One region of the Burkholderia torrens genome, then DNA from elsewhere that is predicted to be linked to it. Evidence: riboswitches for the same ligand, from Rfam matches in the RefSeq annotation. Region 1 holds a riboswitch; the other holds the start of a gene.

Region 1 (10,342 bases):
GCAGCGCATCGCGCAGCTCGAACTCAGTCAGGCCCAGGCCGCGAAGCAGCTGGGCGTCACGCAGCCGCGCGTGTCCGATCTGCTGCGCGGCAAGATCAACCTGTTCGGGCTCGACGCGCTCGTGAACATGGCCGCGGCCGTCGGCCTGCGCGTCGATCTGCAGGTGCGCGAATCCGCGTGATGGACGAGCGCGCCTCGCGCGCCGCTCACGATCCGCCGAACCAGTTGTACCCCTGATCGACCCAGTAGCCGCCCGGGAACGTATTGGTCACGAAGATTTCCATGATGTGCTTCGGGTTCTTGTAGCCGAGCTTGGTCGGCATCCGCAGCTTCATCGGGAAGCCATATTCCGGCGGCAACTGGCGACCGTCGTACTCGAGCGCGAGCAGCGTCTGCGGATGCAGCGCGGTGGGCATGTCGATGCTTTCGTAGTAATCGTCCGCGCACTTGAAGCCGACGTATTTCGCGCGCGTGTCGGCGCCGGCACGCGCGAGGAACGCGCCGAACGGCGTGCCGCCCCAACGGCCGATCGCACTCCATCCTTCCACGCAGATGTGTCGCGTGATCTGCTCCGCGTGCGGCAGCGCGCGAAGCTCGTCGAGCGTCCACACGCGCTTGCCCGTCACACGGCCGGACAGCACGAGGCGATAGGTCGACTCGTCGACGTGCCGCACTTCGTCGATCCCGTAGTACGCGTTGAACGGGAACGGGCGCGTGATGTCGGCTTCGGTGTAGGTCGGCGCGAGCCGGTCGGGGTTGAACAGCCACGCCTGCACGCGATCGTTCATGCGCGACACTTTCTCGAGGAACGTGTTGACCGACGCATCGTCCTGCAACGTGCAGCCGGTCAGCATCGCGAGGCCGCCGAGCGTCAGCACGCGCCGGTTGAAGAGCCGCCGCGACGGCATCTCGAGCTCGCGGCGCACGTCGAGTTCGAGCGACTTCCGGTCGAGCGTCCAGCGCGGCTCGCCGCGGCTTTTTTCGGATTCCGACATGATGATTTCCTTCGCCCGCGATGGGGCGGTCAGCGACCGCGCAGCATCGCGAGCAGCGAGCGCGGCACCAGCAGCGCCATCGCGACGTGAACGACAAAGAAGGCGACGAGCAGCGACATCGCCCAGAAATGCACGACGCGCGCATTGTCGTAGCCGCCGAACAGTTCGCGCAGCAGCGGGAACTGCACCGACTTCCAGATCGTGAGCCCGGACAGCACGAGCACGACGAGATCGACGATCGCGGTCAGGTACGCGGCGCGCTGCACCGCGTTGTAGACGCTCAGGTCGTCGTGCGCCAGCCGCCCGCCGAGCGCGGCGCGCACGTCGCGCCACACCGACGCCGGCGTGACGGGCAACAGCTTGCGCGCGAAGCGCCCCGTCGTGATCGACATCGCGAGATAGAACAGCCCGTTGCCGACCAACAGCCACATCGCCGCGAAATGCCATTGCAGCGCGCCGCCGAGCCAGCCGCCGAGCGTGATGCCGTGCGCGAACGTGAACGACGGATAGATCGGCGACGCGTCGTAGATGCGCCAGCCGGACAGCGCCATCAGGATCGCCGCGAGCGCGTTGAGCCAGTGGCTCACGCGCACCCACGGCGGATGGATCGTGGGCGCGGGCGGCGTCGTACTCGCGCGATCCGTGACAGGAACCGTTTGCATGATGAAGACTCCCGGAATGATGCGACGGGACGCGATGTGTCCGCAGCCGGCCGGCCGCGCCCCGCGCGCATCGATCAGTTCGACGGGCTCATGGTGTCCTTCTTCATCGCGTCGCCCTTCGACATCGCGTCGTGGCCCATCGCGTCCTTTTTCATGGCGTCCTTCTTCATCGCGTGCTTCTTCATGCCGTCCTTCTTCATCGCGCCGTCCTTGGCCATCTCGTCGTGGCCCATCGCGTCCTTCGACATCGACATGCCATCCTTCGACATCGCATCGTTCTGCGCATACGCGCCCGTTGCGATCGTGGCAAGTGCGGCGACACAGGCAACCAGGAATACGTTTTTCATGACATCTCTCCACTACATGGGTTTAGGAGCCGAATAGACGGAGCACACCGCCGGAAATGACAGCGGTGCTAAAAAAAATTCTAGACGCCTGAAATGAAGGGGGGAAATGCTGCACCGCGTGGCGCTTTCCGGCCGGTTCGGGACGCGGATCGGCGGCCGCGCTTGCTGCGCCGCACCCTGCCCGGTTCGCCGGCGGCGATCCGGCGATCGCCCGGCGGCATCCGATCCGTTCCCGGTTGAAACCGCCGCCAAGCCGGTGTATCGTGTGCCCTTGCTAACGCGGGGGTCCTGCAATGCGCTCGGTCAAGTTACCGGCATTGCGGGTGAGAAATACCCTTTGAACCTGATCTGGATAATGCCAGCGCAGGGAAGCGTACGGATTTCGCCGCCATCCTTCTGACGAAATCCGCCGCCTCACCAAGCCTCGTCTCCTGCTTAGCTCGAGCCCCACATTCGTCAAGGGCTCCGGGCAAGCGCCGAAGCGCCTGTCCGGCGCCCGCACAGGAGATTGCATGAACGCCAATCCGAAGTTTCTGTCCGCCGACGCTCACGTCGACGCCGCTGCTGTCGCGCCGCTGCCGAATTCGCGCAAGGTCTATGTCACCGGCTCGCAGCCCGACATCCGCGTGCCGATGCGCGAAATCACGCAGGCCGACACGCCGACCGGCTTCGGCGGCGAAAAGAACCCGCCGATCTACGTGTACGACACGTCGGGCCCCTACACCGATCCGGACGCGAAGATCGACATCCGTGCGGGCCTGCCCGCGCTGCGCCAGCGCTGGATCGAAGCGCGCGGCGACACCGAAGTGCTCCCCGGCCTGTCGAGCCGGTACGGCCTCGAGCGCGCGGCCGATCCGGCCACGGCCGACCTGCGTTTCCCGGGCCTGCACCGCAATCCGCGCCGCGCCCAGGCCGGCAAGAACGTCACGCAGATGCACTACGCGCGTCAGGGCATCATCACGCCGGAAATGGAATACATCGCGATCCGCGAGAACCAGCGCCGCGCCGAGTACATCGAGAGCCTGAAGTCGAGCGGCCCGAACGGCGCGAAGCTCGCCGCGATGATGGGCCGCCAGCACCCGGGCCAGGCGTTCGGCGCAGCCGCCTTCGGCGCGAATGCGCTGGCCGAGATCACGCCGGAATTCGTGCGCGACGAAATCGCCCGCGGCCGCGCGATCATTCCCGCGAACATCAACCACCCGGAATCCGAGCCGATGATCATCGGCCGCAACTTCCTCGTGAAGATCAACGCGAACATCGGCAACTCGGCCGTCACGTCGTCGATCGGCGAGGAAGTCGACAAGATGACGTGGGCGATCCGCTGGGGCGGCGACACGGTGATGGACCTGTCGACCGGCAAGCACATCCATGAAACGCGCGAGTGGATCATCCGCAACAGCCCGGTGCCGATCGGCACGGTGCCGATCTACCAGGCACTCGAAAAGGTCAACGGCAAGGCCGAGGACCTGACCTGGGAAATCTTCCGCGACACGCTGATCGAGCAGGCCGAGCAAGGCGTCGACTACTTCACGATCCACGCGGGCGTGCGCCTGCAGTACGTGCCGCTCACCGCGAACCGGATGACGGGCATCGTGTCGCGCGGCGGCTCGATCATGGCGAAGTGGTGTCTCGCGCATCACAAGGAAAGCTTCCTGTACGAACACTTCGAAGAGATCTGCGAGATCATGAAGGCGTACGACGTGAGCTTCTCGCTCGGTGACGGCCTGCGTCCCGGCTCGATCTACGACGCGAACGACGAAGCGCAGCTCGGCGAGCTGAAGACGCTCGGCGAGCTCACGCAGATCGCGTGGAAGCACGACGTGCAGGTGATGATCGAAGGCCCCGGCCACGTGCCGATGCAGTTGATCAAGGAGAACATGGATCTCCAGCTCGACTGGTGCAAGGAAGCGCCGTTCTACACGCTCGGGCCGCTCACCACCGACATCGCGCCGGGCTACGACCACATCACGTCGGGCATCGGCGCGGCGATGATCGGCTGGTTCGGCACCGCGATGCTCTGCTACGTGACGCCGAAGGAACACCTCGGCCTGCCGAACAAGGACGACGTGAAGGAAGGCATCATCACGTACAAGCTCGCCGCGCACGCCGCCGACCTCGCCAAGGGTCACCCCGGCGCGCAGGTGCGCGACAACGCGCTGTCGAAGGCGCGCTTCGAATTCCGCTGGGAAGACCAGTTCAACATCGGTCTCGATCCGGACAAGGCACGCGAATTCCACGACGAGACGCTGCCGAAGGATTCGGCGAAGGTCGCGCACTTCTGCTCGATGTGCGGCCCGCACTTCTGCTCGATGAAGATCACGCAGGACGTGCGCGAGTTCGCGGCGCAGCAGGGCGTGTCGGAAACCGAAGCGCTGAAGAAAGGGATGGAAGTGAAGGCGGTCGAGTTCGTCAAGACCGGGGCCGAGATCTACCACCGTCAGTAAGCGCAGACAGCGACCCGCCTCGGGTCGCTTCGCGATGCACGAAGCCCGCTTTCGAGCGGGCTTTTTTGCGCATGTCGCGTGCCCGCCGACGCACGGGAAACAATTGATTACGAAACCGCGCGAGCCTTAACAAGTCCTTACAGCAGCACCGCGGAGCGGCGCGTAGATTGGGGACATGCGTGACCGCCAGCCGGTCGCGCGTCCTCCGTTCACTACCACAAGGACAACGATCATGATTTCGATTCGGCGTATTGGGGTATGCGCGCTCCTCGTCACGACGGTGGCCAGCCTGTCGGCCTGCGATTCGATGACGAGGCGCCAGCGCGACACGGCAATCGGCGCGGGTGTCGGCGGCGTCGCCGGCGCGGCGATCGGCGGCAACGCGCTGTCGACGCTGGGCGGCGCGGCAGCCGGCGGCATCATCGGCAACCAGGTCGGCAAGTAAGCGGCCGGCCGGACCCGGCGCAACCTTCGTCCAGACGGCGTTTCCGCGAAGCGGAAGCGCCGTTTTCGCATGCGGCGCCGCAATATCTCCGGCAGCGGCCCGGAAATGATCGGTTACCGTTTCGCACACCGTGTCATCCGCGCGCGGCCTAAGCTTAAGCATCTGCCGATTGCCGGCTCCGCCGGAGAGACATCATGAACAGGACCCTCGTCGCAGCGGCGCTCGCCTGCACGACGCTCGCCGGCTGCTACTACCCGTACGGGTACTATCCTGGCGGCTATTACACGGCCGCGCCGGTGCAGCCGGCACCCGTGTACGTCGATCCGGCCCCCGCCTACTACTACCCGGCGCCGGCCTATGCGCCCGCGTGGGGAGGTTATTGGGGACCGGCGCTGTCGCTCAATTTCGGCTTCGGCGGACGCGGCGGCTGGCACCACCATCACTGATCGGACGCGGCCGCCGACGGACGGCCGCCCGGCCTCTGCCACCGGCGACTTTCCCGCTTCTTGTCATTTCATCGGATCGTGAAACGACGGCGCGGTAACGCGGTGTAAGATTCATCGCATCCCGTCCCCGCCCTCACGATCGATGTCGCCCAAGAACGCCTTCCTGCTGACCGTGCTTGCTGCCCTGTGGGGCGCGTCATTCCTGTTCATCCGGATCGGCGTGATCGATCTAGGCGTCGCGCCGCTGATGGCGTTGCGCGTGGGCATCGGCGCGCTGTTTCTCACGGGCTTCGCGCTGACGCGCTTCAAACCCGCCGACCTCGGCACGCGGCTGCGCCGCCATGCGTGGCCATTGTTCGTCGTCGGCGCGCTGAACTCGGGCATCCCGTTCTGCCTGTTCGCGTTCGCCGAACTGACGCTGTCGGCCGGCCTGACGTCGGTGATCAATGCAACGACGCCACTGTGGGGTGCGCTCGTCGCCTACCTGTGGCTGAAGGACAAGCTGTCGCTGCCGCGCGCGCTCGGCCTCGTGATCGGCTTTGCCGGCGTGCTCACGCTCGTATGGAACCAGATCGCGAACGCGCACGGCGACACGGGCGCCAGCGCGACCGCGCTTGCTGCCGCCGCGGCGCTCGGCGCGACGCTGCTGTACGGCATCGCGGCCAATTACACGAAGCGCAAGCTCGGCGGCGTCGATCCGCTCGTCAACGCGGCCGGCAGCATGATCGGGTCGTCCGTCCTGCTGCTGCCGTTCGCGATCGCCACCTGGCCGGCCGCGCCGGTCAGTGCACACGCATGGGGCGCGGTACTCGCCCTCGGCATCGCGTGCACGGGCGTCGCGTACTTCATCTTCTTCCACCTGATCGCGCATGTCGGCCCCGCCCGCGCGATTACCGTCACGTTCGTGATTCCCGTGTTCGGGCTGCTGTGGGGGGCACTGTTCCTCGGCGAACACGTGTCGGCCGTGATGATCGAAGGTTGCGCGATCGTACTCGTCGGCACCGCGCTCGCAACGGGCGTGATCAAGCGGATTCCCGGCCTGCGGCCGCGCGGCGGTGAAGCGGCCTGAGGAGCCGGGCGCAGGCCGCGGACGCGCGTATACCGTTTGCGTCTGGAGTTACCCTGATACGCGCGACGCTGCAATCCCGTTACACTCGAAACACTTATCCGCAGAAGGCGGCCTCGATGCTCCACGTTCTTTCGCGTCCGCCTGCGCATGCGACTGCATCGGCGTGGCGGCTCGCTCCCGCCCCGCCGCTCGCCCCCGGGCACCGTTGACATGAAGCCCGCCCGCGACCTGTCGCTCGACTCCCTGCTCGAACGCCTCACGCCGACGCCCGGCGGCTGGCTCGCCACCTATCGCACCACGACGCTGCGCAGCGTGTTCCAGCCCGTGCTGTCGATCACGCACAAGCGCGTCGTCGGCTACGAAGCGCTGCTGCGCGTCGTCGACGCGAACGGCACGCTGGTGTCGCCCGCCGCGCTGTTCGACCGGGCGCGCGGCGACGCCGACGCGCTGCTGCTCGACCGGCTCGCGCGCTGCCTGCACACGGCCAACTTCGTCGCGCAAGGGATCGGCGACGGCTGGTTGTTTCTGAACGTGACGCCGCGCGTGCTCGATACGGGCCTCGTGCAGCGCGAGTTCGTCGAGGCGCTGTGCCGGCATTTCTCGTTGCCGCCGAACCGCATCGTGCTGGAAGTCATCGAGCAACCGGCGCGCGACGAAGCCGCGCTCGCCCGCACGATCGACATGATTCAGCATCGCGATTTCCTGATCGCGATCGACGATTTCGGCACCGGATTCTCGAATTTCGACCGCGTATGGCGCGCACGGCCCGATATCGTCAAGCTCGACCGTTCGCTCGTCGAGCGCTCGACCGGGTCGGCCGAAGATCGCCGCATCATGCATCACCTCGTGTCGATGCTGCACCAGGCCGGCGCGATGGTGCTGGCCGAAGGCGTCGAAAGCGACGACGCGCTGCAGGCGCTGATGGAAGCCGATATCGATTTCGTGCAGGGTTTTCGGTTCGGCCAGCCCGATGCGTCGATCGCGCACGCGAGCGCGGCCGCGCCCGCGATGCTCGATGCCGCGTGGCGGCGCTTCATCGGCCAGCGGCATACGCCGGTCGTCGCCGAACAGCCCGGCTTCGACGCGATCGAACGGCTCGTGCTCACCGGTGCGGCCGCGTTTTCCGCGAGCGGCGACCTGCAGGACGCCGCGCAACGCGTGTTCACGGTACCGGCCGCGCGCCGCGTGTTCGTCACCGACGAGACCGGCGAGCAGTTCCTGCCGTCGATCGGCGCCCGCACCGACGACGGCCAGGCGGGCGCTACCCGCCTCGCGCCGCTGTTCCCCGAAACCCACAGCAACTGGTCGCGGCGCCCGTATTTCCAGCGCGCGATCGCCGCGCCCGGGCGCGTCGCGCTGATGGGCCCGCACTTCTCGCTGACGGAAGGCCGCGACTGCTATACGGCCGCCGTCGCGATCCGCGCGCAGAGCCGGCTCGTCGTGTTCTGCGTCGACTTCGTGCTCGACAGCGCGGGCACGGTGATGCGCTAGCGAGCGCGAGCAGCGGACGTCGGCCTGCGCGGGCGGCCGGCCGTTCCTGCGTCAGTCGGTCACCTTCCCTCTTCCGGACTTCACCACGCTGCGGCGCGACTTGTGCTCGAGCCGCCGCTCCTTCGACGCACGCGTCGGCCGCGTCGCCACGCGTGCGCGCGGCGTGAACGCGACGCTGCCGATCAGCGTGTCGAGCCGCGCCAGCGCGGCCTCGCGATTCTTCTCCTGCGTGCGGTATTCCTGCGACTTGATCACGACGATGCCGTCACGCGTGATGCGCTGGTCGGACAGCGCGAGGAGCCGCTCCTTGATGACCGGCGGCAGCGACGACGCACGGATGTCGAAGCGCAGGTGAATCGCGCTCGACACCTTGTTCACGTTCTGCCCGCCCGCGCCCTGCGCGCGCACGGCCGTCCATTCGACCTCCGCCGGATCGAGCGTATAGCGGATCATCATCGCGACACCTCCGTGCGGCGTCGTGCAAGCGCTTCGTCGACGCGCGCCGCGAGCCCCGAATCGCGCTGCGTGCGTGTCGCGACCGCCTGCGCCAGTACGCGCCTCGGCCCGATCACCTGGACCCGCGTGCGTGCACGCGTGACGGCCGTATAGACCAGCTCGCGCGTGAGCACCCGGCTGAACGCGGCCGGCAGCACGAGCGCGGCTTCGTCGAATTCCGAGCCCTGCGATTTGTGGACGGTCAGCGCGAACGCCGTTTCGTGCGGCGGCAGCGCAGCCGGCGACACCGCGCGCGCGGTGCCGTCCGCGCGCCTGAACCACACGCGCAGCACACCGTGCGCATCGGGCAACGCGATGCCGATGTCGCCATTGAACAGCCCGAGCGCATAGTCGTTGCGCGTCACCATGATCGGCCGCCCGGTGAACCAGTGCGCGCCGACCGCGAGCGGCACGCGCGCGGCGTGCCGCACGTGGGCGGCCACGAGCGCGTTGACGTGCTCCGCGCCGCGCGAGCCGTTGCGGGTCGCGCAAAGGATCCGGAACCGGTTGAGCGCGTCGAACAGCGGCAGCGGATCGGGCACCGGCGCGGCCAGCGCGTCGCGCAACGCGTCGAGGTACGCGCCGAACCGCCGCGCGAGCCGCTCGACCGTCGACGCGGCAAGCGTATCGCCCGCGTCGTCGACGAACGACGCGGCGGCCGCGTCGTCGGCGGGCAGCGCATCGAGCGCGGCCTGCACGTCGCCGCTGCGGATCGCGAGCGACAGCCGCCCGATCGGCGAATCGAGACCGAAACGGTAATTGCGCTCGAGCCAGACGACACAGTCCGCGAGCGGGGCCGGCGCGGCGACGGTGGACGCGGCGGCGGCGGACGCGGCGGCGGTTGCTCCGCTCGATATCGATGCCGATGCAGCCGCCGTCACCGACGCAAGCGCCACGTCGCCCGCGTCGAACGGCGGCAGTTCGACGGCGTCGAGCCAGGCGAGTTCGTCGGCTTCGATCCATGCGGGCGTGTCGCCCGCGGTGCCGGTATCGCCGGTATCGCCGGTATCGGCCGGCACCGGCGCAACGGGTAGTGCCGACGCGATGCCGGCCGACGAAACTTCGTCATCCTGCGGTTCGTCGTCGAAGAGCGACGCCTGTCGCGGATCGGCCTTCGGTCGGAGCGCCGGTTTGCGCGAAACGGAAGCCGATGCCGAAGGCGACGCCGGGGCCGGTGCCGAAGCAGAAGCCGGACTCGCTGCGGCTGCCGCTTCGTCCGGCACCGGCAACGCCGCGACGAACGCCGCCTCGTCGATGCCGAGCGCCTGCGCGATGCGCGTGCGCGCCGCGGCCGTAAAGGCAGGCCGCGCGCTCAGCTCCGCGAACACGGCGCCCGCTTCGACCGCGGCCAGTTGATCCTTGTCGCCGAGCAGCACGAGCCGCGCGCCCGGCGCAAGCGCGTCGAGCAGGTGCGCGGCGAGCGCGACGTCGATCATCGACGCCTCGTCGACGACGATCAGGTCGTACGGCAGCGGATTGTCGCGATGATGGCGGAAGCCGGCCGCCCCGCCGCCGCCCAGCAGCCGATGCAGCGTATACGACGTGTCGGGCAGGCGCGCCGCCAGCTCGGGCGGCAGGTCGCCGGCCCGCGCATGCAGCGCTTCCTGCATCCGCTGCGCGGCCTTGCCCGTCGGTGCGGCCAGCGCGATGCGCAGCCCCGGGTGCGCGTCGAGCAGACAGGCCAGCACGCCGACGACGGTCGTCGTCTTGCCCGTGCCGGGGCCGCCGCTGACGATCGTCACGCGGCCGGTCAATGCGACGATCGCCGCCACGCGCTGCCAGTCGACTTCACCGGTGGCCGGCCCGAAGTAGCGCGCCAGGTTGTCGCGCAGCCGGTCGGGCGACAGGCCTTCGTCCGGCACGGCCACACCGGCCTGCGCGACGAGCGCATCGGCGAGCCGCCGTTCGTAATCGAAATAGCGCGACAGATACAGGTGGTCGTGCCGGT
Region 2 (10,342 bases), 920 kb from region 1:
AGGTTCTCGAGCACGATCGCCGACTGCGTCATCGTGATCGTATCGCCGGCCTTCAGCATTTCGGTATCGCCGCCCGGCTCGAGGCCGATATATTGCTCGCCGAGCAGGCCCGACGTCAGGATCTTCGCCGACGAATCCTTCGGGAACGGGTACTGGCCGTCGACGTCGATCGTGACCAGCGCCTGGTACGTGTTCGTGTCGAACCCGATCGACTTCACGCGGCCGACCACGACGCCCGCGCTCTTCACGGCCGCGCGCGGCTTCAACCCGCCGATATTGTCGAATTTCATCCTCACTGCGTAGGTCGGCTGAAACGACAGCGAGCTCATGTTACCGACCTTGAGCGCCAGGAACAGCACCGCAAGGAAGCCCACCACCACGAACAGGCCGACCCAGAAGTCGAGAGCAGTCTTTTTCATCGTCATCCCAAAATTTGGCTTGGCTGAGGCTTAGCTGAACATCAGCGCGGTCAGCAGGAAATCGAGGCCGAGTACGGCGAGCGACGCGAACACGACCGTCTTGGTGGTCGCGCGCGACACGCCTTCGGGCGTGGGCTTCGCTTCATACCCTTGAAACAGTGCAATGAAAGTCACGGCGAACCCGAACACAATGCTCTTGATCACGCCGTTGCCGACGTCGGCCCAGACCTGGACCCCGCCCTGCATCTGCGACCAGAACGCGCCCGGATCGACACCGATCAGCACGACGCCGACGAAGTAGCCGCCGAGCACGCCGACCGCGTTGAAGATCGCGGCGAGCAGCGGCATCGCGATGATGCCGGCCCAAAGGCGCGGCGCGATCACCGTCTTGATCGGGTCGACCGCCATCATTTCGAGCGCGGTGAGCTGTTCGCCGGCTTTCATCAGGCCGATCTCGGCCGTGAGCGACGTGCCCGCGCGCCCCGCGAACAGCAGCGCGGTGACGACCGGCCCGAGCTCGCGCACAAGCGACAGCGCGACCAGCAGGCCGAGCGCCTGCTCGGAACCGTAGCGGTTCAGCGTGTAATACCCCTGCAGGCCGAGCACGAAGCCGACGAACAGCCCCGACACGGCAATGATCACGAACGAATAGTTGCCGAGGAAGTGGATCTGCTTCGTGACCAGCCGCGGCCGGCGCAGCAACGGGAAGAATTCCAGCACGAGGCGCACGAACAGCCGCGTGCCGTAGCCCGCGCGCTCGAGGCCGCCGATGACGTAACGTCCGATCGCGCTGATCATGCGCGCCCTCCACCGAGCCCGAAATCCGCTGCGAGCGGCGGGCTCGTGTAATGAAATTTGAACGGGCCGTCCGGCGCACCGTCGATGAACTGCCGCACGCTCGGATCAGTCGACGCGCGCAGCTCGTCGGGCGTGCCCTGGGCAAGCACGCCGCCGTTGGCCAGGAAATACACGTAGTCGGCGATCGCGAACGATTCCGGCACGTCGTGCGTGACGAGGATCGACGTCGCGCCGAGCGCCTGGTTCAGCGTGCGGATCAGGTTCGCGGTGATGCCGAGCGAGATCGGGTCGAGGCCCGCGAACGGCTCGTCGTACATGATGAGCTGCGGATCGAGCGCGATCGCGCGCGCCAGCGCGATGCGGCGCGCCATCCCGCCCGACACCTCGGACGGCATCAGGTCGCGCGCGCCGCGCAGGCCGACCGCGTTGAGCTTCATCAGCACGAGGTCGCGGATCAGGTCTTCGGGCAGGTCGGTATGCTCGCGCAGCGCGAACGCGACGTTCTCGAACACCGACATGTCGGTAAACAACGCGCCGAACTGGAACAGCATGCCCATCTTGCGGCGCAGCGCGTACAGGCCGTCGCGCGTTTGCGCGCCGACGTCGGCGCCGTCGAACAGCACCTGGCCGCGGCGCGCACGCACGAGGCCGCCGACCAGGCGCAGCACGGTGGTCTTGCCGCAACCCGAGCCGCCCATGACCGCGACGACCTGCCCGCGCCCGAAGCGCAGGTTCAGGTTGGACAGGACGAGGCGGTCGCCGTAGCCGAAGTCGACGTCGCGAAGTTCCAGCAGGGTCTCGGTAGGAGTGGGGCTCACGGAGCTGACAGTCCTTTTACGCAGAACGCCGAATTATAGGGCCTGCATTGGAATGATGTCGTGACGCCGTTCCGGGCCCTGCGGTCAATGATTGTCAAATTGTCCGGGAAAGCACTGCTGCAGCGCAATAAGCGCCGTCCGATAATCGGCTGCGCCCGTCACCGCGCTGACCACCGCGACGCTGCCGACGCCCGTCGCCAGCACGGCCGGCAGCGTGTCGAGCCCCACTCCGCCGATCGCGACGAGCGGCGCCCGCGCGCTGGCGAAGCGCGCGTAGCGGGCGATCCGCGCGAGGCCCTGCGGCGGCGCGGCGACGGCCTTGGTGGCGGTCGCGTAGACGGGACCGAGCGCGAGGTAGCTCGGACGCTCGTGCAGCGCCCGCAACATCTCGTAATAACCATGGCTCGAAAGTCCGAGCCGCAGGCCCGCGCGCGCGATCGCGGCCAGATCGGCCGTTTCGAGGTCTTCCTGCCCCAGATGAACGCCGTACGCGCCCTCTTCTGCAGCGATCTGCCAGTGATCGTTGATGAACACACGCGCATCGGGATAGCGGCGCCCCGCCGCGACCGCGCGCGCGATTTCGCGCCGCAGCGTGTCAGGCGTCGCGCCTTTCACGCGCAGCTGCACGGTCCGCGCGCCGCCGTCGAGCACGCGCTCGACCCATTCGGCGCTAGGCACGACCGGATAAAGGCCGAGCTGCGCGGGGCACGGCGCGAATGCCGGCTCCGGCGCAGGCGGCAGCCCGGCGACCCGCGGGAACCGCGCGGCATCGACCGGCCACGCATCGGCGGCGCGCGTCTCGTCGCCGTCGCGCCACGCCAGCGCGAGCACCAGCGCGTCGACCGGCGCGAAGCCGCAATCGAGGAATGCGGCGAGGGCCGCGATCCAGTCGTCCGCGAGCGGATGCGCGGCTTCGAGCGCGTAGCGCGCGCCTGCCGCATGCAGCACCGCACCCTGCTCGTCGAATTCGATCGCAACCGCGTCCGGCGAGGCCGGCCGCGACGCGGCCGACGCGCGCGCCCGCACGGTGCGGTCGCCGGCCGACACGATCAAGACGTCGCCGTCCGACGGCACCTCGGGTGCCGCCACGCAGAGCCGCCACGGCGCCGCGCCGTCCGGCCAGTCGCCAAGGCGGGCGCGGATCCGTTCGGCCGCTTCGGCCAGCTCGTCGGCCGGCGGCCAGAATGCATCGGCGAAGCGCGCGCTCATGCGCCGCCCCCGTCCTGGTGCCAGAACGGCATCCCGACCACCGGCGTGCTCGCATGCGCAGTTTCGCGCGCGTCCATCGGCCCGGCCAGATACGCGGCACGGCCGGCTTCGACGCCCTGTGCGAACGCGCGCGCCATGATTTCCGGGTGCGTGGCCTGCGACACGGCCGTGTTCAGCAGCACGCCGTCGAAGCCCCACTCCATCACCTGGCACGCGTGCGACGGCACGCCGAGCCCTGCGTCGACGATCAGCGGCACGTCGGGCAACCGCTCGCGCAGCACGCGCAGGCCGTACGGGTTCACGACACCCTTGCCCGTGCCGATCGGCGCGCCCCACGGCATCAGCGCCTCGCAGCCGACGTCGAGCAGGCGCCGGCCGATCACGAGATCCTCGGTGCAGTAAGGCAGCACCTTGAAGCCGTCCTTGACCAGTTGCGCGGCGGCCTCGATCAGCCCGACCGGATCCGGCTGCAGCGTGTAGTCGTCACCGATCAGCTCGAGCTTGATCCAGTCGGTATCGAATACCTCGCGCGCCATGTGCGCGGTCGTCACGGCCTCGGCGACGGTCTGGCAGCCGGCCGTGTTCGGCAGCAGCGGCACCGCGTGGCGCTTGAGCAGATCGAAGAAGCCGGCTTCGGCCGTGCCGCCCGTCATCTGGCGGCGCAGCGCGACCGTCACCATCCCGGGACGCGACGCGGCGATCGAATCGGACAGCGACTGCAGCGACGGATAGCGCGACGTGCCGAGCAGCACGCGGCTTGCGAAAGTTTCGCCGTACAGCGTCAGCGCGTCGGCGGAGGTGTGGGACGTCATGTCGTTTTCCTGGAAGAGCGGGGGCGAACCGGCGGCGCTCAGCCGCCCGCGACGGGGTGCACGACGTCGAGCTTGTCGCCCGTCGCGAGCGCGCGCGCCGCATGCTGCGTGCGCGCGACGAAATTGCCGTTCAGCGCGACCGCGTACGGCGGACGCGCGCCGTACGCGGCGAGCGCGTCGGCCACCGTCGCGCCGTCGGGCAGCGTCAGGGTCTGTTGGTTGATCTGGATATCCATGAGGCTCGGTCGGATTCGGTCGGCGGCACGCGTCACGCCGGCTGGCGCGCGTCGCTGCGGTGATGAAGGAGCGCCGGCCAGCGCGCGGCGTCGCGCCATGCGGCAAACGCGTCGGCATCGCCGAACGCGCCGCCGAGCACGGCTTGCGCGCACGCGACGGCCGCGTGCGCGACTTCCGGCGCGATCATGAAGCCGTGCCGGTACAGGCCGTTGACGGCGAGCGTCGATGCGCCGTCCCAGATCACCGCCGGGCGGTGATCGGGCAGCGTCGGCCGGCACTGCGCATTGAGTTCGAGGATGCGCGCCTCGCCGAACGCCGGGTGCACGGAGAACGCCGCGCTCAGCAGTTCGAGCGCGGAGCGCACGCTGACGGGCGACATGTCCTCGCCCTCCACCTCGGTCGCGCCGATCACATAGAGATCGCCCTGCTTCGGCGCGATGTACAGCGGGTACCGCGGATGCAGCAGCCGCACGGGCCGCGTCAGCCCGATGCCGGGCGCGTGCACGCGCGCGACTTCGCCGCGGATGCCGCGCAGGGCGGGCAGCGCGGATTTCGCGCCGAGCCCGCGGCAATCGATCGTGAAATGCGCGGCGGGCAGGTTCGCGTCGTCGATCGCGACGTGCCAGTGCAGGTCGACGCCGCGTTCGGCCAGGCCCGCCGCCAGCGCGCGCAGCGCCTGGCGATTGTCGAGCTGGCCTTCGCGCGGCAGCAGCAGGCCGCGGGCGAAACGGCCCGCGAGCGTCGGCTCGGCCGCATCGACCTGCGCGCCGGCGAGCGTCACGAAGCCGCCGTCGAGCAGGTCGGCTGGCGCGTTCGCACGCACGCGCCGCTCGAACAGCGGCGCCTCCGCGCGATCCGCGTGGTGCCAGACGACGAGTGTGCCGCGATGCTGGAAGAAGACGGGTTCGGGCAGTTCCGCGAGCCATTGCGGCCAGCGTTCGAGCGACGCGGCGCCGAGCTCGGTGATCAGCCGCTCGGCGCTCGCCGCTTCCGCGAGCGGCGCGAGCATCGCGGCCGCGATCCACGCGGCCGACTGCTCGCCGTCCGGGCCGCCGCGCTCGTACAGCGCGACGCGATGCCCGTCGCCCGCAAGCCGCCACGCGATCAGGCGGCCGACGAGCCCGCCGCCGAGCACCGCGAAATCGGGCCGTGCATCCTGGACGTTCATCGCGCGCCCTCCGTGCGAACGCGCACGACGAACGGCGACGCACGCGCACCGGCACGTGCGAATGCACGCGACATCGGGCCGGGAATCAAGCAAAAGACTGAAGATTGTGCGGTCATCATTCCTTCCGTAACGCGCAATGCGCGTACCCAAAAGGACGAAACCGGCAGCAAAGGCCGGCCGGGCGGGACTCGGGCGCTGACCATGTGGGATGGCGGCCAGCGCGGCCCGGCGGGATCAGAAACTTCCCTCGCCGGTATTACCCGGATCGGGTGCAAAGGGTTTTTCTCAGCCTCGCCGCGCCGCCCGGAACATCTGCCGGCCGCGCCACGAAGCACCCCTGTTTCGTCGTCGGCCATTAGACCATAAAAGCGGAAAGTGCCGCAAACTGTCCCCCGTGGGGCAAATTCGCCGTCGGCCCGCGCCGCTCTGGCACAATGCCCGCAGGCCGGCCGCGCGAGCGGCCGGTTGCCGCGTCACCGCCGGCCCTTAAGCGCCGTTTAAGACGCGCGGGCGACCATCGCTGCGCCCGCCGTCAGTCGGCGCCGCGTCCCGGCATGCCGTATCGCGGCGCGCGCCCGGCTTCGCCCGGCCCGCGCGCCGGCTACTCATCAGGAAGCACATGACCCAATCGATCGATCCCGTCCGCTCCGCCTCCGACGCGCCGCAGGACGAGCGCCCGGTATCCGCATGGAGCCTCATCAAGCCCTACTGGGTATCGTCCGAATGGAAAATCGCGTGGGGCCTGCTGGTCACGATCATCGCGATCAACCTCTGCGTGGTCTGGATCAACGTCCGGCTGAACAAGTGGAACGCGGAGTTCTACAACGCGCTGCAGTCGAAGGACGTCCACGACTTCCCGAACCTGCTGATGCAGTTCTCCGCGCTCGCGTTCGGCTTCATCATCCTCGCCGTGTACGGCCGCTACCTGCGGCAGATGCTCGGCTTCCGCTGGCGCCAGTGGCTCACCGACCGCTTCCTCGGCCAGTGGCTCGGCGATCGCGCGTTCTACCGGATCGAGCGTGACCGCCTCGCGGACAACCCTGACCAGCGGATCACCGACGACCTCCAGTCGTTCGCGACCACGACGCTCGCGCTGTCGCTCGACCTGCTGTCGACGGTCGTCACGCTCGTGTCGTTCATCACGATCCTGTGGTCGCTCGCCGGCGCGCTGACGTTCACGCTCGGCGCGACGCCAATCGCGATTCCCGGCTACATGGTGTGGGCGGCCGCGCTGTATGCGGTGATCGGCTCGCTGATCATCCAGAAGGTCGGCCATCCGCTCGTGTCGATCAACTACCAGCAGCAGCGCGTCGAGGCCGATTTCCGCTTCGGGCTGATCCGCGTGCGCGAGAACGCCGAGCAGATCGCGTTCTACGACGGCGAGAAGACCGAGACCGGCAACGCGCAGACCCTCTTCATGCGCATCCGCGACAACTGGTGGCGCGTGATGAAGTACACGAAGCGGCTCACGTTCGTGCTGAGCTTCTACGGGCAGATCGCGATCATCTTCCCGCTCGTGGTCGCCGCGCCGCGCTATTTCGCGGGTGCGTTCTCGTTCGGCGTGCTGATGCAGATCTCGTCCGCGTTCGGCACCGTCAGCGATTCGTTCTCGTGGTTCATCAACAGCTACTCGACCCTCGTCGAATGGCGCGCCACCGTCAACCGTCTGCGCGAATTCAAGCGCGTGATGGGCACGTCGCACCTGAAGGAAAGCCTGTCGCCCGCGACCGAGCACGGCGGCATCAACCTGCACTACATCGACGGCGCGAAGCTGTCGACGTCGTCGCTCAAACTCGCGCTGCCGAACGGCAACGTGCTCGCGAACATCGGCAACCTCACGATCGAGCCTGGTTCGCGCTGGCTCGTGATCGGCAAGTCGGGCTCCGGCAAGAGCACGTTCATGCGCGCGCTCGCGGGCCTGTGGCCGTTCGGCGACGGCGCGATCGACGCGCCGGTCGGCGCGCGGATGATGTTCGTGCCGCAGACGAGCTATTTGCCGATCGGCACGCTGAAGGCCGCGCTCACCTATCCGGCGACGCCCGACACGTTCAGCGACGAAGCCTGCCGCGACGCGCTGCGCGCGTGCCGCCTCGAGGATTACGTCGAGCGCCTCGACGAGACCGCGCACTGGACGCGCGTGCTGTCGCCGGGCGAGCAGCAGCGCCTTGCCGGCGCCCGCGTGCTGCTGCACAAGCCCGACTTCCTGTTCCTCGACGAAGCCACCAGCGCGCTCGACGCCGACAACGAGGCACGCCTCTATCACCTGTTCGCCGAACGGCTGCCGAAGGCCGCGATCGTCAGCATCGCGCACCGCGAGTCGCTGGCCGCGTTCCACGTCGGCACGATCAACGTCGAACGCGTGAACGCCGGCGACAAGGTCGCCGCGTGAGCGCACGCGCCGCGCACCTCGAACGCATCGCGCTGATCACCGGCGCAGGCTCGGGGATCGGCGCGGCGCTCGCCCGTCGGCTCGCGGCGCCCGGTATCGCGCTGGCGCTGCATGCGCGCGGCGCGGACGATTCGGCGCGGGCCCGGCTCGCCGAAGTCGCCCGTGCGTGCACGGCGGCAAGCGCCGAGTGCATCACGCTGACCGGCGATCTCGGCGAACCGGGTGTCGCCGCCGCGCTGGTCGATAGCACCGCGACCCGCTTCGGCGGGCTCGACCAGCTCGTCGCGAACGCCGGCTTCGCCGCGCGGCAATCCTTTTCCGATCTTTCCGCCGACGCACTCGCGTCCGCCTTCGCGGCGATGCCCGGCGCGTTCTCCGCGCTCGCGGGCCGCGCGCGGCCGCTGCTCGAAGCGTCGGCCGCCCCGCGCATCGTCGCGGTCAGTTCGTTCGTCGCGCACCGCTATCGCGCCGCTGCGCCATTCGCGGCGACCGCCGCCGCGAAGGCCGCGCTCGAATCGCTCGTGCGCACCGCGGCCGCCGAATTCGCCGCGCACCGCATCACCGTGAACGCGGTCGCGCCGGGCTTCACGCGCAAGGACCATGGACCGAGCGTCGGCAACGCCGCCGCGTGGGCGCAGGCCGAACAGGCGACGCCGCTCGGCCGGATCGCCGAACCCGACGACGTCGCCGCGCTGATCGCGTTCCTGCTGTCCGATGCGGCGCGGCAGATCACCGGCCAGGTCGTCCACGTCGACGGCGGCCTGACGCTCTGACGCGTCTTTCCCTCTTCCTGCCTGCCCGCGCGAACCTGCATCCGCCTTTTTGGCGCGCGGGATCGCGCCCGTAAAATAATCGCCACGCGGCAGCGCGAGACGAGACAAGACGAGAGGGGGCGGCAAGCATGCAGGCATTCCAGTGGTTCAACGAATTGTCGACGCGCGAGCGCCGGACGCTGTACGCCGGCTTCGGCGGCTACGCGGTCGATGCGTTCGACTTCATGATCTATTCGTTCCTGATTCCGACGCTGATCGCCTCGTGGGGCATGTCGAAGAGCGAGGCCGGGATGATCGCGACGAGTTCGCTGATCTCGTCGGCGATCGGCGGCTGGGTCGCCGGCATCCTCGCCGACCGCTACGGCCGCGTGCGCGTATTGCAGTGGACGATCGCGACGTTCGCGCTGTTCACGTGCCTGTCCGGTTTCACGCATTCGTTCTGGCAGTTGCTCGCCACGCGCACGCTGCAGGGTTTCGGCTTCGGCGGCGAATGGTCGGTCGTGACGATCATGATGGCCGAGACGATCCGCTCGCCCGAGCATCGCGCGAAGGCCGTCGGCACCGTGCAGAGCAGCTGGTCGTTCGGCTGGGGCGCGGCCGCGATCCTCTACTGGGCGTTCTTCGCGCTGCTGCCCGAGCAGGTCGCGTGGCGCGCGTGCTTCTGGATCGGCATCGTGCCCGCGCTGTGGATCCTGTACATCCGCCGCAACGTCAGCGATCCCGACATCTACACGGCCACGCGCCGCGCCCGCAACGAAGGCCGCGTGTCGGGCCACTTCCTCGAGATCTTCTCGCCGCCGCACCTGCGCGCGACGCTGTTCGGCAGCGCGCTGTGCACCGGCATGCTCGGCGGCTACTACGCGATCACGACGTGGCTGCCCACCTACCTGAAAACCGTCCGCCACCTGTCGGTATTCAACACGAGCGGCTATCTGGTCGTGCTGATCGTCGGCTCGTTCGTCGGCTACGTGGTCGGCGCGATCCTGTCCGACCGGCTCGGCCGCCGCGCGTCGTTCATCCTGTTCGCGATCGGCTCGTTCTCGCTCGGCATGGCATACACGATGCTGCCGATCACCGATACCGCGATGCTGCTGCTCGGCTTCCCGCTCGGCATCGTCGTGCAGGGGATCTTCGCCGGCGTCGGCGCATACCTGTCGGAGCTGTACCCGGGCGCGATCCGCGGCTCGGGCCAGGGCTTCTGCTACAACCTCGGCCGCGGGCTCGGCTCGTTCTTCCCGATCCTCGTCGGCTCGCTGTCGCAGACGATGTCGCTCGTGAAAGCGATCGGCCTCGTCGCGGGCGGCGGCTACCTGCTCGTGATCGTCGCCGCGCTCGTGCTGCCCGAAACGCGCGGCAAGTCGCTCGTCGACGATCCGGCCGTCGCATCGTGAGCGGCCGCTTCACTCCGGAAATCGCATGCACGTGATCGTCCTCGGCGCCGGCGTGATCGGCGTCACCACCGCCTGGCACCTGCGCGAAGCAGGCTGCGACGTCACCGTGATCGAACGCGAGGCCGATGTCGCGCAGGCGACGAGCCTCGGCAACGCGGGCGTGATCGCGCCCGGCTACGTGACGCCGTGGGCCGCGCCCGGCATGCCCGGCAAGATCCTCAAGTACCTGTTCAAGCCCGCGTCGCCGCTGATCTTCCGGCCAACGCCCGATCCCGCGCAGTGGCGCTGGATCGCGCGCTGGCTGCGCGAATGCGAATTCGAGCGGTTC

The links. Region 1 has a riboswitch for thiamine pyrophosphate ahead of thiC (phosphomethylpyrimidine synthase ThiC). Riboswitches for the same ligand answer to the same signal wherever they lie in the genome.
Region 2: linked by a shared signal. The riboswitch ahead of AC5LXX_RS01760 (FAD-dependent oxidoreductase) and the one ahead of thiC (phosphomethylpyrimidine synthase ThiC) in region 1 are both predicted to bind thiamine pyrophosphate.

The regions. Positions count from the first base shown of each region.
Region 1 covers NZ_OZ480211.1:1,310,571-1,320,912, reverse strand. Annotated here, with positions in the region: gene AC5LXX_RS06125 (helix-turn-helix domain-containing protein) at 1-181, shown strand, start outside; gene AC5LXX_RS06120 (molybdopterin-dependent oxidoreductase) at 207-995, opposite strand; gene AC5LXX_RS06115 (cytochrome b/b6 domain-containing protein) at 1,025-1,657, opposite strand; gene AC5LXX_RS06110 (pentapeptide MXKDX repeat protein) at 1,732-2,004, opposite strand; TPP riboswitch at 2,276-2,392, shown strand; gene thiC (phosphomethylpyrimidine synthase ThiC) at 2,517-4,448, shown strand; gene AC5LXX_RS06100 (YMGG-like glycine zipper-containing protein) at 4,681-4,893, shown strand; gene AC5LXX_RS06095 (hypothetical protein) at 5,088-5,339, shown strand; gene AC5LXX_RS06090 (DMT family transporter) at 5,482-6,408, shown strand; gene AC5LXX_RS06085 (sensor domain-containing phosphodiesterase) at 6,619-7,899, shown strand; gene arfB (alternative ribosome rescue aminoacyl-tRNA hydrolase ArfB) at 7,951-8,355, opposite strand; gene AC5LXX_RS06075 (AAA family ATPase) at 8,352-10,342, opposite strand, start outside.
Region 2 covers NZ_OZ480211.1:386,911-397,252, reverse strand. Annotated here, with positions in the region: gene mlaD (outer membrane lipid asymmetry maintenance protein MlaD) at 1-425, opposite strand, end outside; gene mlaE (lipid asymmetry maintenance ABC transporter permease subunit MlaE) at 450-1,217, opposite strand; gene AC5LXX_RS01780 (ABC transporter ATP-binding protein) at 1,214-2,035, opposite strand; gene thiE (thiamine phosphate synthase) at 2,120-3,244, opposite strand; gene AC5LXX_RS01770 (thiazole synthase) at 3,241-4,056, opposite strand; gene thiS (sulfur carrier protein ThiS) at 4,095-4,292, opposite strand; gene AC5LXX_RS01760 (FAD-dependent oxidoreductase) at 4,325-5,461, opposite strand; TPP riboswitch at 5,687-5,810, opposite strand; gene AC5LXX_RS01755 (ABC transporter ATP-binding protein/permease) at 6,081-7,850, shown strand; gene AC5LXX_RS01750 (SDR family NAD(P)-dependent oxidoreductase) at 7,847-8,623, shown strand; gene AC5LXX_RS01745 (MFS transporter) at 8,752-10,014, shown strand; gene AC5LXX_RS01740 (D-amino acid dehydrogenase) at 10,040-10,342, shown strand, end outside.